2 regions of the Planococcus liqunii genome follow, and region 1 is predicted to be linked to the other one. Evidence: riboswitches for the same ligand, from Rfam matches in the RefSeq annotation. Region 1 holds a riboswitch; the other holds the start of a gene.
The links. Region 1 has a riboswitch for thiamine pyrophosphate ahead of thiT (energy-coupled thiamine transporter ThiT). Riboswitches for the same ligand answer to the same signal wherever they lie in the genome.

Region 1 (3,209 bases):
GGAAAGTGGAAGACCAGGAATTGCCGGCAGCTGACCCAAAAACGTTTGAAGAAATCATCCAAGAGCAGGAGGAAAATGGAGCTGATGAAGCAGACGGGCAGAACGACGTTTCTTCAGCAACTTCCCACAGCCAGCTGGACGATCATTATTTGGCATTGCGTGAAGCCATTCCATATGCATAATAAAAACCGCTTCGGGCAGAACCCGGAGCGGTTTTTTATCTTGTACGTTTTGTTGGAGTCGTTTTGTACTTGCTCGTATCGCCAGCTTTTTTGCTTTGCATGACTTTGCGGATAATTGGATAAGCAACTGGTGCTATTTTAATAGCGGTTTTTACGATTCGACCTATTCCCATAGCAATCTCTCCTATCATAAGTGAGGTATAGACTAATTTCCCTCATCGTTTCTTTTTTAAACATGATCTTTATGAAAAGGCCAATGAAACAAGGATTTTACGGTAATCGTGGACACTTGAAAGAAGCACATATTCAGCGTTCCCATGCCAATCGTCCCCGGAAGGACCAAATTCAATGGCTCCTTCGCCGCCGTTCACCAGTGCATAATAACGGGTATCAGCGGCTCCATGTTGACCGAAAAGCACGGCATCTTCCCCTGTTGCCTGCTGAATGGATTTCTTCAGGGATTGAATGTATGGATTTTCTTCCGAAGTAGTCAGTGCAGGCGTGGAGCCGCTTGCTTTGTATTCCATATCGAGATTCAAGGTTTTTGCGAGTTCCGCCATCTGCCGGACGATTTCGTCTTTGTCCTGTCCCGGCATAAACCGAATATCATAGGACATATGGCAAATTTCCGGAACGACATTATAGCGGTCGCCGGCATTGATGATCGGCAAGTTAACGGAAGTTTGCTCATAGTATTCGGTGGATTCTTTACGGAACGGCAATTCAGCAATAGCCATATGATATTTCATCGCTGATTCAATCGCATTGATGCCTTCCCATGGCCGGCTGCCGTGAGCGGGTTTGCCCTTGAACGTCATATCCATGCGCAATATGCCTTTTGACTGCAAGCCGACCTTCAGTCCCGTCGGTTCGCCGCAGATGACAAAATCGCCATGGAAGCCCTGTTCGACAAGCCATTTAGATGTATGGCGGCCCCCGATTTCTTCATCGGTGACAATATGCAATTGCACAACGCGCGGCAATTTTTCAGCCTCAAGGTCGACAAAAGCCTGCATCATGGCAGCTACGCCGGCTTTCATATCCGCAGCCCCTCGTCCGTAAAGCCGACCATTTTCTTCCATTGGAACAAATTGGTCGGCGTGTCCCGGAACGACGTCGACATGCCCGTTCCAAACAATGGTTTCGGGCCCTTGGCCTTTAATTGCCGTCAGCATTAAATAACCTTCGTTGTCATGGACCGTTACTTCCTGCCCCTGTTGTTTAAGCCAGTCGGCGCAAAAAAGAAGCGCCTTGTTCGCCTCTTCTTTTGTATCACTTTCAATTTTAATCAAATCCTTAAGCAATTCTATCATTATTTATGGCAGCTAAAGTTCCGCTGCCAACACCACCTTTCTGTTTTTCCTCATATCTAAAAGAGTACCCTAATGGATCAGTTTGAAACGGAATTGCTTTCGGTCAGGGAGTTGTGTACAATACAGGTGATAACGAAATAATTGTATACACCACAAGGGGAGCTATTTGCTGAGAGTGAACATATTGTTCTTACCCTTTGAACCTGTAAGTTAATGCTTGCGCAGGGATGTGGATAGAAACCGGTCCTTAACGCGGCGCCAGGCTCTGTCCTAGCGCCGCTTTTATATGGTTTTTTTCTGCGGCCCTTCTGGTGATGTGCACAACACAAGGAGGAAGTCATGAGAAATTTACGAGTTTTACTGATGGTGGAAATCGCTATTTTCGGAGCGTTGGGATACGTGCTGGATTTTGTGGCATTCAAAATGCCGCAAGGCGGTTCAGTGAGTTTGGTAATGATTCCGATCGTCTTGATGGCGTTTCGCAGAGGTGTTTTAGCCGGTGTGTTAACCGGTCTGCTGGTTGGCCTGCTGCAAATCGTCACCGGCGTCATTTCGGTTACGCCGCTGTCGTTTGGATTTGTCGTATTGCAGGTCTTGTTGGATTACCTATTGGCATACGGTGTAGTTGGGCTTGCCGGCCTCATGCGCAGAAGGTACTTGCAGGCTTCGCATGAACACCGGACAGGCGGCATGATTGCGGCAGTAGTGATTGGGCTGTTTATCGGCTCCGTTCTGCGTTATGTGGTCCACGTCGTTACCGGAATTCTTTTTTTCGGCATGTTTGCAGAAGGCAATGTATTGATCTATTCAGCAGTTTACAATGCCACTTATATGATTCCGGTATTTTTGGTCGCCGCGGTTGTGTGTTCCACACTCTTCGCAACGGCACCTAAACTGGTGGATACAAAAGCGTAAGTTTAAGAGGATTATCTACCGGATAATCCTCTTTTTGTTATGCTGAGATTCAAGCAAATGACGGTGCTTTACGGGCATCTGCGCTTTTCTTATGATATAATTTTGGGTAGACAAGTTGAAAGAAGGGTACTAAATGATTGCCACTACAGAAAAAGATATTGAAATGCTAAAAAAAGCGGGCCGCATGGTCGCTGAAATCCGTGACGCTATGAAAGCTGCTACAAAGCCCGGCGTTACAACGAAAGAACTTGATGAGATTGGCGGACGCATGTTCAAGGAAATGGGCGGCGTGTCCGGACCGAAATCAGAATACGATTTCCCAGGGTATACATGCATCAGCGTAAATGAAGAAGTCGCCCACGGCATGCCGGGGAAACGGGTAATTAACGAGGGCGATATGGTCAACATTGATGTATCCGGCTCGTACGAAGGATATTTTGCCGATACCGGCATTTCGTTTGTTGTCGGGGACGGCTATCCGGAAAAAGAAAAACTTTGCGAAGTTGCCGCTTCTTCGTTTGAGCGTGCGATGACAAAAGTGAAAGCTGGCGCAAAGTTAAACCAGATCGGCAAAGCGGTTGAGCGCGAAGCGAAACAGCAAGGATTGTTCGTTATTAAAAACTTGACGGGCCACGGAATTGGAAAATCTCTTCACGAAGCGCCTCAACATATTTTAAATTATTACGATGCGTGGGAAACAACAATCTTAAAAGAAGGAATGGTTCTGGCAGTAGAACCGTTTATTTCCCAGAAATCCGAACATATTGTGGAATCAGGAGACGGCTGGACGTTCATCACA
Region 2 (3,209 bases), 1.2 Mb from region 1:
CGTAGCCGAGGCCGTCCGATTCGACGGTTCCGCCAGAACTTTTGTAGATGCCGCACAGCGTCTTCAGCAATGTCGATTTTCCGCTGCCATTCGGCCCGGCAACGACCGTGACTTCCCCGCGCTTGACGGAAAACGACAGCGGATGGAGCAAGCTTTTCCCGTTGACGCTAGTGGACAGCCCGGAAACCCGCAAAGAAAAGGGTTCTCGAAGACTAGTTACCCGTCTGGGGAATGTCATTGCCGCCCTTTGGACAAAGCGCTGATCAGCGAGAATGCGTCCGTCTTTGTCCAGTTGGATACCGCGGTCGAAAAATGATTCCCAAAGATCAAGCCGGTGCTCGACAGCCACAACCGTCAATCCAAATTGTTTCTGCAGCCTGTCTAGCCAGGTGATAAACTGCTTGGCTGTATAGGGGTCGAGATGGGAAATGGGTTCATCCAGCAAGAGCACTTCCGGTTTCATGATCAATGCACATGCGGTTGCCACGCGCTGTTTCATGCCGCCCGATAAAGACTGGATCACCGCATGGCGCATTGGCGTCAATTCAGTTAATGAAAGGACATCTGTTATCCGGCTCTCCATTTCCGTAAAAGGGACATGGAGGTTTTCCAGTGTAAACGCCAGTTCTGCTTCAACGGTCGGCATGCAAAACTGGGAGTCGGGGTCCTGGAACACGGTTGCGACCCGGTAGTTGATTTCTCCGGGTGTATAATCTTCTGCTCTTTTGCCGAACATGCGGATGCTGCCGCTCAGAATTCCGTCGCAGTTCAGCGGATACAACCGGTTCAATAAGTACAGCAAAGTGCTTTTGCCGCTGCCACTCGGCCCGGATATGACGACGCGCTCTCCCGGAAAGATATCGAATGTAAGATCTTTCAGCGTGTTTTCCTGGTCATCCGGAAAACGGAAATGGGTATTTTTCAATGAAAACACCGGCTCATGCACCGGCATCACCTTTTTCTGCGCGGGCAATGGCATAGCCTCGAAGCGAACCGGTTGCAAGCAGGGCGTCTGAAATGTACTTACCGCCGATGCCGGCGATGACCATGCCGCTTAAGACACGCAACGTAAACATCAAGGCCACAAATGAGGGATCAAGCGCTGCGTAGCCGGAGATGAAATAGCCGTACACAAAACTGAATACAGCAGATCCGGCTCCGGCAAGCATAAACACCGCCAGATTGAAATGCTTGTATCCGGTCACTGCAAACGCCGCTTCCGCTCCGAGTCCCTGGACAATGCCGGACAACAGCAGGCGCGGACCAACTGCATTGCCGAGCAGCACTTCAATTGCCGCCGCCATCGATTCCGACAGTACGGCAGCTCCCGGTTTCCGGATGATGTTCATGCAAATGATCGATACGATAAACCAGATGCCGAACAGCCATTCATAGGCAATCGGTCCGATAATGCCGGCCCAGATATTCGAAAGATGGACAAACAGCAAATAAACGATGCCAAACACGATGGCAAACAGCGACATCAATACAACTTCTTTCAGCTTCCACGATTTAAGCATCGTTTTTGCCTCCATGCGAAGGACTGTTGATGCTCATTGATACCGTCATGACCAAATGGCGGTGCTCTTCGGAGCGGGCATTCGTAAATGCTTCTTCGTAAAACGCGAAGACCTCATGGATATCGCCGTGGATGCCGCTCGCGTAATGCATCGATTCGTTAAAGACGCCCTGCGCCTTTGCACGGTCGACTTCGCGGTAAATAACGGTCATGTAATCCGGGTTGTTCATCGGATACAGCGCAAATTGCGATGACACGTATTGCTTCGTGTCATCGGTATTCAGCAGTACGTCATCTTTGTCCAAGTAGACATCGCCCGCAGAATCTCCCGGGCAGCCGATTGAAAATGTTCCGGACAATGCAACATGTTCGCCGGTCTTGGCTGCGTGCAGCGTAAGTGCTTTCGCCGTATTGAAGACATGGTTCTGTTTGCCACGAATCACAGTCGAGACGTCATCGGTATGCATCCAGACGTTCGTTGTATCTGTTTCGTTCAAAGCCCCTTTGATTACTTTGATAAAATCGCCGGTCATCGGATGCAAAGAAAAGCGAAATCCGACAATCGGGCTTGTGCCGCATTGCAGTGGTTCCATAATAAATTCTCCTCCTCAAAAAAATTGCACAAAAAAAGGCTGCATCCGTGAAGATGCAGCCACTATTCCATGCCAATTAAATTCAAGAAAGATCCAATTGCGGAAAGTCACCGCACTTCCTCACGCCAGTATTATCTGGATCGAGTCATAAGGGATCGAAGCTTGCGCTTGCATCTCAGCCGAAAATCGGGCACCCCCAGTGCAGAAAACGGTATGCAGTTTTTTTTGTGGTCCGGGGTTTGCCCCGATGGGTCTAGTGTAGCGGAAGGGGTGGAGGAAGTAAAGGGAATTTCGATTTTGGCTTTTGCAATCAAGATTTTTTTAAATTTTGAATAAGAAATACAGAACCCAAAATATTGTAACTATATAGTCAAAAAGCTGAATAAAAACTAATATTATTTTATCTTTTGTGAGACTTTTAAATCATTTAGGCGTATTATTAGAATAGATAGATAATAATTTTTAAGGGGGAATCTACATGATAAGAGCCGCTTTTGAAGGTGAAACTTTTTAGTGATTTAATCATTCTGCTTTAGAAGATGAGATGGAAAAATGGCAATAGCCGAGCAGCCGGCTGGGGGATTTCAAAGACAGAAACTGAGAATGTGAACTTTGTGGAAACGAACGCTTAGGGGAAGGTTAGTTGAAAAACTACTGGAAATGGGAGTTTGCCATGAATACTATAAACTGGTTTGAAAGGTTGAATCACACACTAGAAACTTACCAAAAAGACAACCACATTGATCCGCACCGGCTGCAATACCACTTAATGCCCGCGGTCGGTCTGCTGAATGACCCGAATGGACTCATCCAGTATAAAGGCACTTATCATGTGTTTTTCCAGTGGAATCCGTTTGGGACTGTACACGGAGCTAAATGCTGGGGACACTGCACATCCCAAGATCTCATCTATTGGCAAGAACACCCGCCATCACTCGTTCCGAGTGAGTGGTATGAAAGAGACGGATGTTTTTCCGGAAGTGCTGTTGAAGTTGATGGAGACATGGTGCTGTTCTACAGCGGGAACGTTGGACATGACAACAATATACTTGAAACATATCAATGTATGGCTGTTTCCCACAACGGGTTTATTTTTG

Region 2: linked by a shared signal. The riboswitch ahead of QWY22_RS11195 (YkoF family thiamine/hydroxymethylpyrimidine-binding protein) and the one ahead of thiT (energy-coupled thiamine transporter ThiT) in region 1 are both predicted to bind thiamine pyrophosphate.

The regions. Positions count from the first base shown of each region.
Region 1 is NZ_CP129238.1:1,056,011-1,059,219, forward strand. It holds gene QWY22_RS05205 (SGNH/GDSL hydrolase family protein) at 1-182, shown strand, start outside; gene yxzF (small protein YxzF) at 218-355, opposite strand; gene QWY22_RS05215 (M20 family metallopeptidase) at 425-1,495, opposite strand; TPP riboswitch at 1,641-1,740, shown strand; gene thiT (energy-coupled thiamine transporter ThiT) at 1,835-2,410, shown strand; gene map (type I methionyl aminopeptidase) at 2,544-3,209, shown strand, end outside.
Region 2 is NZ_CP129238.1:2,214,200-2,217,408, reverse strand. It holds gene QWY22_RS11205 (ABC transporter ATP-binding protein) at 1-973, opposite strand, end outside; gene QWY22_RS11200 (ECF transporter S component) at 939-1,520, opposite strand; gene QWY22_RS11195 (YkoF family thiamine/hydroxymethylpyrimidine-binding protein) at 1,513-2,112, opposite strand; TPP riboswitch at 2,213-2,320, opposite strand; gene QWY22_RS11190 (glycoside hydrolase family 32 protein) at 2,756-3,209, shown strand, end outside.